Regions from separate parts of the Actinosynnema sp. NPDC050436 genome, predicted to be linked through region 1. Evidence: riboswitches for the same ligand, from Rfam matches in the RefSeq annotation. Region 1 holds a riboswitch; each other region holds the start of a gene.
What was found. A riboswitch is a leader RNA that binds a small molecule or an ion and turns the genes downstream of it on or off. The one in region 1 is predicted to bind cobalamin.
Positions count from the first base shown of each region.

Region 2: another riboswitch for cobalamin. It lies ahead of AB0I60_RS36460 (putative cobaltochelatase); the one in region 1 lies ahead of AB0I60_RS02340 (hypothetical protein).
Region 3: another riboswitch for cobalamin. It lies ahead of AB0I60_RS13700 (CbtB-domain containing protein); the one in region 1 lies ahead of AB0I60_RS02340 (hypothetical protein).

Region 1 is NZ_JBFAJV010000001.1:563,072-566,339, forward strand. Features, by position in the region: gene AB0I60_RS02330 (GntR family transcriptional regulator) at 295-987, shown strand; gene AB0I60_RS02335 (hypothetical protein) at 1,097-1,336, shown strand; adenosylcobalamin (AdoCbl) riboswitch at 1,409-1,554, shown strand; gene AB0I60_RS02340 (hypothetical protein) at 1,559-3,268, shown strand, end outside.
Region 2 is NZ_JBFAJV010000028.1:20,957-24,224, reverse strand. Features, by position in the region: gene AB0I60_RS36460 (putative cobaltochelatase) at 1-1,459, opposite strand, end outside; cobalamin riboswitch at 1,496-1,623, opposite strand; gene AB0I60_RS36455 (cytochrome P450) at 1,869-3,077, opposite strand; gene AB0I60_RS36450 (8-amino-7-oxononanoate synthase) at 3,120-3,268, shown strand, end outside.
Region 3 is NZ_JBFAJV010000004.1:281,341-284,608, reverse strand. Features, by position in the region: gene AB0I60_RS13710 (HAD family phosphatase) at 1-527, shown strand, start outside; gene AB0I60_RS13705 (CbtA family protein) at 590-1,345, opposite strand; gene AB0I60_RS13700 (CbtB-domain containing protein) at 1,354-1,539, opposite strand; cobalamin riboswitch at 1,570-1,760, opposite strand; gene AB0I60_RS13695 ((2Fe-2S)-binding protein) at 1,822-2,502, opposite strand; gene AB0I60_RS13690 (GNAT family N-acetyltransferase) at 2,548-3,268, opposite strand, start outside.

The DNA.
Region 1 (3,268 bases):
CTGTCGGCCCCTCGCCCTGTGTGCCGCCGAGCGGGCCGTGCTGCCACAAGGCGGTGCAGCTGGTCGGACGTAGTCCGGCCAGCTGTTGGCTGCGTTGCCGGATGGCGGTGATGGCGGCCGTCGCCGTTCAGCGGGGACCGCAGGAGCGGCGGCCGTCGACCAGGGTCGGCGTTGCCGCACCCTCCTCGGCGTCATCGGCGAGGGAGCGGTCCGGGAAGGAAGGGAGCAGCACCAGTTCACCGCCTTCGACGGCAGCACCAGCCGCCACCGTTTGGCATACTGACGGTATACAGCGTGTCGACTGAATGGATGCGTCGCGTGGGGCAGGCCGACAAGGCGTACGAAGCGTTGCGCGAGGAGATCGTGCGCTGGGAGCTGTCGCCGGGGACCCACCTCAACGAACTCACGCTCGCCGCACGGCTCGGGGTGTCGCGCACACCTCTGCGAGAGGCCGTCCAGCGCTTGGCGCGCGAGAACCTGGCGCGGGTCGTGCCGGGGCGCGGGGCGTTCGTGACGGAGGTGGGACTGACCGACGTGGTCCACCTGTTCCAGTTGCGAGAGGCGTTGGAGACGCACGCCGCGCGGCTGTGCGCCCGGCAGCCCGAGCGCTCCGAGTTCGAGCGGTTGCACGAGCGCTTCGCGACTGCGGCTCCACTTGATCAGGACAGGTACTACGTCCTGGTGGCGGAGTTGGACCGGGCGGTGGACGCGACGCTGGGCAATCCGCACATGGTCGACGCGTTGCGCGCGGTCCGGGGGCAGCTGCGGCGGTTGCGGCAGCTCGCTCGGCGTGACCCGGAGAGGCTGGCGCGCAGTGCGGAGGAGCATGCCGCCATCTGCCGTGCCGTGGCGGACGGGGACGAGGAGGCGGCGGCGAGGGAGACTCGCGGGCACGTGGACGCGGCGTTGCGCGGAGTGCTGTCCGCACTGCCGTCCCGGCTGGGGGCGGGGCCACGCGCGATGGACGGTTCCTCGCACGACGGATAGCCCGCGCGGCTATCGTTGCGTGACCGACCGTGTCGCTTCCGACAACCTTCGTCCAGGTCGGGCATCGCGAAAGGGCTCTCCGTTGGCCAGGCTTCCCGAACCACGCCGAATGCGGGTCAACGGCATCGACGCCGTCCTGCTCGACGCCGCGGTCTATGAGCAGCTCAGCACCTCGCGTCGACAGGCCGGCGCCCAATCGGCCCAGATCCACCGGCTCAAGGCACGGCTGACGAGCGCGGAGAGCCTGCTCGACGCGGTGGCCGAGGCGGTCGCCGCCACCGCGGACGACGAGTGCGCCGTCCGTCGATCGGTCTTGGACCTGCTGGCCACCCGCGCCGTCGTGAAGTAACGCACGGCACTCCGGATAGCCCGGCCGGTGGTGTCCGATCGGGTGAAAACGGTGTTAATCTCGCCACGCTCCACAACTCCATACGCCGCCCTGTGTGAGGAAGCCGGTCGAAATCCGGCACTGTCGCGCAACCGTGGGTCGCCGTGAGGCGACGAGTCGGGTCAACACCCGGGCGGATGACCTGACCAACCACTGTCGCGAACTACAGGGGTGACGTTCGACATGCGGTGTCGATCCGTCCTTCGCGCAGGCGACGACGGGAAGGCCCGCAGGCTCACCCGGTCGTTCGCCGCGCTGTCCGCCGTGCTGCTGCTCGGCCTCGTCGCCACGTCCGGCGTAGCGCTCGCCCGGGACCGGCCGGCGGCGAGCGCCAACTCCCACTGGCTCGCGCGCCAGTTGTCGGCCGAGGGCACCTACGACAACCCGCTGGGCGGCGCTCTGCCCGACCACGGGCTCATGATCGACGCGCTGTTCGCCATGCACGCCTCGGGCGACGCCGCGCTGGCCGCGCCGATCGTGTCCTACCTCGACGACCAGGGCCACGCCAGCGACTACTTCACGTGGGACGGCCTGGTCCCCGACCAGGGCTTCGACGCGATCATCGTCGGCGGGGCGGCGGCGAAGGTGCTGGTCGCCGCCGAGGTCTCCGGCCGCAACCCGAGGAACTTCGACGGCTACGACATGGTGGTCGAGACCGAGCGCGCCATCCGCCGCTCCGGCCCGGACATCGGACGGGTCAGCGACTACTCCAAGAAACCCGAGTTCAACGACATCGTCAGCAACAACGCCAACATGTTCGGCCAGGCGCTGGCAGTGATCGGGCTGGCCGCGGCGGGCAGCAACGACGCCATGGCCATCGACAAGATGGTCTCCCAGCAGTGCTCGGAGGGCTTCTTCCGGATCTTCTTCGAGTACATCCCGACCACCGAGACCGGCGACCACGTCACCTCCACCGGGATGAAGATCTCGACCTGCGACGAGGGCAAGGAGTTCGGCAAGTCCGCGCCCGACCGCGACACCACCGGGCTGGCCCTGTCCGCCATGCTGGCCGCCCGCAAGGCCGGTTACCGCGGTCTGGACGGCCCGATCGACCGAGCCGTGACCTGGCTCAAGGGCGAGCAGGACGAGAACGGCGGCTGGGGCGGCGGCGTGAGCACCGAAGCGCCCAACACCAACAGCACCGGCCTGGTCGTGCAGGCGCTGGCCGAGGCCGGTGGTGCGGAGGCCGAGGTGACCGACGGTCTCGCGTACCTCAAGGCGTCCCAGGCCACCCCGGCGGACGCGGAGACCCCGCTGGTCGACGACATCGGCGCGATCGCCTACAACCCCGAGCAGTACCAGCAGGCCCGCACCGGCGGGATCGCCGGCACGGACACCTGGATCCGGGCCGGGGCGCAGGCGTCGCTGGGCCTGTCCCAGGTCGGGTTCTTCGCCCTGGCCGAGGGCCGCGTCCCACCCGGCGATCCGACGCCCCAGCCGGAACCCGAGCCGGAGCGGACACCGCGCACCGCCGGGCCGGAATCGGATGCGCCCACCGTGCGGCAGGGCAACCCCGCGCCACCACCGGGCCGGGGTGTCCGCGCCGTGGTCACGCCGGAGGCACCCCCACCCCCGCCCGGCACGGCGACCCCGGCCGGCCGGCTCGGCGCGTACCTGGCGGGCGCACTGGTCGGCGGGGACCACGTCGAGGTCACCCAGGACGGCTCGACCTTCACCGACTACGACGCCACCGCCGACCTGGTGCTGGCGCTGCGCACGCTGGGCGAGCAGGGCGAGGCGGTCGAGCGCGCCACGCGGTTCCTGCTGCGCCCGGAGTCGATCGACGCCTACGCCCACGGCAAGCCCTACGAGGCCGGCGGTGCCGCGTACGCCGAACCGCTGGCGAAGCTGACGCTGATCGCCCGCTTCGACCAAGCCGACGACCAAGCCCCG
Region 2 (3,268 bases), on a different contig from region 1:
CCACGAACAGCACCAGGTTGCCCTCCTTGCCCTCCCGGACCGCTCGTCGCAGGTCGGTGCCGCGCAGCACCAGGCCGGGCCCGCTGCGGCCCCGGGCGGCCTGGAACGGGGCCGCCGCGCCGAGCGTGCCCACCAGGTGCAGCCCCGATCCGTCCACAGTGGACGCCCGGACCACCCGCCCGGTCCGGGCGCGGGCGCGGGAGCGCCTGCCGGGCGCACCCTCGCCGACGCCGGGCACCTGGAGCAGCCGGGCCTTGAACGACGGCGCGGGCGTGTGCGGGCGGTCGCCGGACGAGCCGCCCGGCCGCTGCGGCGGACCGTCCGGAGTGGACTCGGCGGGCGGTTCGGCGGTGTCCGGCGGCAGCCCGCCGTCCGGGCCGTCCGGGTCGTCGTCCGGGTCATCCGGGCTGTCGGGGTCGTCCGGGCTGTCGTCGGGGTCGTCGGCGGCGTGCTCGGCGCCCTGCCGCATCGCGTCTTCGAGCTGCTGCTCCTCCAGGCCGGGCTCGTCGAACGGGTCGCGGCGCTTGCGGTGCGGCAGCGCCAGCCGGACGGCGGCCTCCACGTCCTGCTCCGCGACCTCGGCCACCCCGCGCCACGCGGCGTGCGCGACGGCCGTCCGGGCGACCACCAGGTCCGCGCGCATCCCGTCGACCTCGAACGCGGCGCAGATGCCGGCGATCCGGCGCACCTCGGCGTCGGGCAGCACGACGGCGGGCAGCCGGTCGCGGGCCGCCACGATCCGGTCGGCCAGCGCGGCGTCCTCGTCGGCCCAGCGTGCCGCGAAGCCGCCGGGGTCCGCCTCGTAGGCCAGCCGGCGGCGGATCACCTCGGTCCGGGTGGCCACGTCCCGCGCCGCCCGCACGGACACCGTGAGGCCGAAGCGGTCCAGCAACTGGGGCCGCAGCTCGCCCTCCTCCGGGTTCATGGTCCCGACCAGGAGGAACGACGCGGCGTGCGACACGGACACGCCTTCGCGCTCGACGTGCGCGCGGCCCATCGCGGCGGCGTCGAGCAGCAGGTCCACCAGGTGGTCGTGCAGGAGGTTGACCTCGTCCACGTAGAGCACGCCCCGGTGCGCGGCGGCCAGCAGGCCGGGCTGGTAGGCCCGCACGCCCTCGGTCAGCGCGCGCTCCAGGTCCAGCGAGCCGATCAGCCGGTCCTCGGTCGCGCCGACCGGCAGCTCCACCAGGCGCGCGGTGCGGCGTTCGGCCGGACCGCCGTCGTGCGGGCCGTCCGGGCAGTCGGCGACCGCCGCCGGGTCGCAGCCGAAGCGGCAGGCCGCGACGACGTCCAGGGCGGGCAGCAGCGCGGCCAAGGCGCGGACCACGGTCGACTTCGCGGTCCCCTTCTCACCTCGGACGAGCACGCCGCCGATACCGGGGTGCACGGCGTTGAGCAGCAGCGCCGTGCGGAGGTCGTCGTGGCCGACGACGGCGGAAAAGGGGAAACGCGCGCCCATGCGGCGGTGTCCTTCCTCGGGTGTCCACGCCCGTGTCCGGTCTCGTGAGATCGGGGCCGAGTTCCTGACTCCCGGATCCACGCGCCCGGTCACAGTGGCGGGACCGCGCCGGATTCGCACCGGCTTCCTCGCGCACCCCTACAGCCCCGGCATCGTCGCACTTCGGCCGACCGGCTCCAAGCCCCCGGCGGGCTCCGGCCGGGCGAGCGCCGTCACACCCGATCGGACCTGGTCGGACGGCGGACCCGCGCTCCGGGGCGGTGCACGGGACCCGGTCGACCGGCCCTCGCCGGGGACCTGACCTGCGCAGTCGCGTCCCCGGACCGGTCACGGACCCGGCGCGACCACTACGGGTTCCCGGGGCGCGGGCACCGGGGAACCGGGCCGCCGAGGGCCCCGGCGGACGTGATCACCCTCTCGTCGGCGAGCCCACGAGCCCCGCGCCCGGAGCGGCCACCCGGCCGGCACCGCCCAGCTCGACCCGCACGCTGAGCGGCGCGCGGAACGACAGCAGCCCCAGCATCGGCGGCGGCTCGGCGGAGGCCAGGCGCAGGTCCGGGAAGCGCTCGCGGGTCTCCCGCAGCACCACCTCCGCCTCCAGCCTGGCCAGCCCCGCGCCCAGGCAGAAGTGCCGGCCGTACCCGAAGGCGAGGTGCTTGCGCGCGTTCGGCCGGGCCGGGCACAGCCGCTCCGGCTCGGCGAACACCTCCGGGTCCGAGCCGCTGCCCGCGAGCATCAGCAGCAACTGCGCGCCCGCCGGGACGTCCACGCCGGAGATCGTCACCGGCTCGGCCGCGACCCGCCGCCACGTGCTGACCGGCGGGTCGCGGCGCAGCACCTCCTCCACCACCCACCCCGCCGTCCCCGGCTCGGCCAGCCGCGACCACAGGCCGTCCTGCCGCAGCACCGCGTCGAACAGCGCGCCGAGGAGCTGGGTGGTGGTCTCCTGGCCGGCGATCAGCAGGAAGTAGCACAGGCCGGCGGCCTCCCGGACCGGCACGTCCCGCAGCGCGCCGAACAGGTCGTCGCCCCGGGCCGCCCGGAGGCGCCCGGTCAGCCACCGGTGGAACTCGGCGGTCGGCCCGGCCAGCTCGTGCTGGCGCTCCGGCGACGGGGTGCCCCAGAACAGCTCCAGCGACGCCGTGCTCCACCGCTTCAGCAGCCCGACGTCCACCCCGTCGATCCCCATCACCTCCAGCAGCACGACCGCCGGCAGGTCGCGGGCCAGCGCGGCGTGCAGGTCGGCGACCGGGCCCGTCAGCCGGTCGAGCCGTTCCCGGGCCAGTTCGGCGATCCGGGGCCCCATCGCGCGCACCCGGTCCGGGGTGAGGAACCGGGCGACGAGCCGGCGCAGCCCGGCGTGGGTGCCGGTGCCGTTGTTGGCCAGCGTCGGCGGCAGCGAGAAGCCCGCGCGGGCCAGCACCCGCAGCACCGGGCGCGGCACGGCGGTGACGGCGGTGAGCGCGTTGTCCGGGTGGAAGCGCTTCGGGTCGGCCAGCACCGCCCGCACGTCGTCGTACCGGCTGACCAGCCACAACCCGGTGGCCGGATCCCGGTGCACCGGCGCGGTCGCGCGCAGCGCCCGCAGGTCGTCGGAACCGAGCTGGAAGAGGTCCACGCCGGGACGCTATCCGCCGGATGCGACACTGCCGGCGTGAGCGTGAGCACAGGGGCGGCGACCGGACCGGAGTCGGTGTTCGACTGGATCGACACCCGCGCGGAAGCCCGCGCGAAAGCCGGCCTGGCCCGCCGGGTGCGCCCCCGCCCGGCCGACTCGACCGACCTGGACCTGGCGTCCAACGACTACCT
Region 3 (3,268 bases), on a different contig from region 1:
TCGGGTCCAACGTGCCGACGACGATGGCACTGCTGTTCGCCGAGGTCGGCCTGACGCCCACCGAGGAGGAGACGGCCGACGGCGCGGCCTGGATCATGCGGCGCACCGAAGAGGTGTTCCGGGCCGGCCTGCCGTGGCGCCCGGGGGCGCGGGAGGCGCTGCGCGCGGTGCGGGAGACCGGCGTGCCGATGGCACTGGTGACCTCGACCGAACGCGCGCTGACGGAGGTCGCGCTGGACACCATCGGCCGGGACCTGTTCGACGTGACGGTGTGCGGTGACGAGGTGGAGGGCCGCAACAAGCCCCTCCCGGACCCGTACCTCAAAGCCGCGACCCTGCTCGGCGTGGACGCGGCGGCGTGCGTGGCGGTCGAGGACTCGCCGACCGGCGTGAGGTCGGCGGTGGCGGCGGGGTGCACGGTGCTGGTCGTGCCGTGCGACGTCCCGGTGCCGCCAGGGGAGCGCCGGGTCTTCCGCGACTCGCTGGTCGGGGTCGACCTGGCCGTCCTCGGCGCCCTCCGCGCCTGATCGGGCCGGGCTCGATCGAGCCGTGCCCGGTCCGGTGGGAGCCGGACCGGGCACGGGCGCGATCAGGCGACGGCCGCCGTCCGGGCCTTCCTGCCGCCGCGCCGGACCGCCGGGTCGACCAGCAGGCCGAACACGACGCCGAGGCCCAGCCACAGGGTGGCCGTCTCGGCGAGCGACGCGAGGCGGAACTCCCACAGCACGTCGCTCGGCATGTCGGCGGGCACCGCGTCCGGCGGTGCGGGGAAGACCAGCAGGACGACCGCGACCGCGACCACCACGGCCACCCCGACCACCGTGGACCGGACCGGGCCGCTCAGGTGCCCCAGCCGGGACGCCAGGAAGCTCGCGCCGAACACCACCAGCAGACCGGCCGCGACGACCCCGAGGTAGAGCACCGTCCGGTAGTCGACCGTCTCCGGGTCGCCCACCGCCGGCGGGTTGGCCGGGTACTTGACGGCCGGCAGCAGCGCCGCCGCCCCGAACACCGCCGCCGAGAGCGTCACGCTCCGGGTGAACGGCGGCCGGCCCGCGAACCAGCGCCGCGACCCGGCGTAGGCGGTGGCGAACAGCGCGCCGACCGCCAACCCGACGATCACCGCCGCGAGCACGCCGCCCAGCATCTGGGTGCCCCGGCCGAACATCTCGCCGTGGTCGTGCCCGCCAGGCTCCACCGGTTCGGTGGCGGCGCGGGCCTCCTCGACGGCCAGCGCGGCCCGGATCGGCACCTCGACCACGACGAGGCCGACCAGGCCCGCCAGCAGCCCGGCGACGCCACCCGCACCGACGCCGCGCAGCAGCACGTTCTTGTAGGTGTCCACGGTCGGCCCTAGTGGCACGGGACGCCGAGCGCGTGGCGCCCGTCGTGGAAGAACTCGTGCAGCGACTCGGCGGCGTGACCGAGCGCGATGCCGTTCTCCTGGAGGACCAGCCAGGTCACCATCAGCGCGACCAGGGCGACGGCGTAGGCCCACTTGGGGATGGGGATGGACAGGGAGTGCGCGGGGCTCGTCAAGACGGCCTCCTCCATACCTCGTGGAAGGTCAACAACAACTCGCGCCGCAGCCGGTCTCCTGACTCCCGGATCGACACCGTCCCCGCGTCTTCCCAGCCGCACCGTGCGACCAGTGACGTTCTCGGCGGGTTGGCTCCCCGGTCACAGTGGCGAGGACCGCGCCGGATTCCCACCGGCTTCCCGTCCACTGCGGCTGTGGAACCGTAGATGTCCGGCGCGTCCGGGCACAACCGACCAGACGAGTTGTCGTACTCCGCGCAGACGGTCCGCGAGGTCGTCCCATCAGGTCTGGCGGGGCGGGAGCGGGCAGTCGCCACAGGTCCCGCCGCCGTCGAGGCGGTAGTACAGGCAGCAGCTCCGCCGCCGGAAGGCGACCTCGCCGGGGAACGGCACGAAGTCGCCGGAGCCCCGCAGCCCGGGTGCGTCCAGCAGGCGTTCGCCCAGCACCACGCACTCCTCGGTGGACGCGGTGCCGCTGTGGCCCACCGTCCGCAGCGCCCCGGCGATGGACGACGCCGCGTTGCCCCACAGCAGCCCGCGCGCCACCGGCACCACGTCCCGGATCGCCGCCACCACCGGCTCCAACGACTCGGAGATCGACACCCCCGCGACGGGTTCGCCGATCCGAACCCGCATCCCGTCCGCCCCGAAGCGCCACCACACGTTCCCGGGCCGGATGTCGGGCACGACCCCGCCCACGGCGTGCGCGGCGACCGTCGGGCACAGCAGCCGCGCGGAGTACCCGAGGAAGAACAAGGACGCCGCGACCCGCGCCTCCCCGGTCCGGTACCGCTCACCGATGGCCGACAGCGCGTCCGGCAGCGCCCGCCCGTCGACCAGTTCGGCACCCGACCGCCAGCCGGCACCGTCGGCGGCGGTCGGGCGACCGACGTCCAGCGCGAAGAACGGGCTGATACCTCGGACGCGCCGCAGGGTGGAGAGCACCGGTTCGTAGTCGGACACGCGATCAGTCTGCCCGGCCGCCGGCCCGCTACGGGAGGTAGCCCGTTACGGGATGTAGAAGGTCGTGATGTCGCTCGTGACCGGTGGGAAGAGGGTGTGCATGAGGTCCGCGTTCGGCCCCGGGTAGACGTCGGCGAAGCGGGCGGTCAGCCCGCGCAGGCCGAGCGGGCCGAACAGCAGCGACTCCAGCAGGTCCGGCGCCACCCCGGCCCCGCCCGCCGCATACGGCGCCTGCATCACCCCTCCGGCCACGACCGGCCCCACCTCGCCGGCCCGGTACGGCAGGCGCACGTGCCGGCGGTAGAAGGACACGACGGCCTCGCCCTCCGCGTCCGCGAACGCCGAGGCGGCCAGCCGCCTGCCGAACACCGGCCGCAGGCGGTCCAGCAGCGCGACCGGGTCGGCCACCCGCACGTAGTACGAGCCCGCGTCCTCCGGCACCGGCCCCAGGAGCGGTTCGAGCGCCTGGCCCGCGACCGTCCCCGGCCGCTCGTTCGCCGACGTCGCCTTGGTGTGCGCGACCAGCGCGTGCACGGCGGCGGCGTCCACCGCAGCCACCTCGCACAACCGCACGCCCTCCTCCGGCGGCGTCGAGCGGCCGGTCCCGACCGGCACCCCGTCCCGCTCCACCAGCCACTGGTGGCTGCCGCCGCGCTCGACCAGCCAGCGCCACAGGCCGGCACCGTGCGGCATCCGCAGGTCCGCCCGGGACTGCTCGGCGTCCTGCAGCGCCGCCATCGCCGGGATGTCGGCGAGCGTGGCCTCC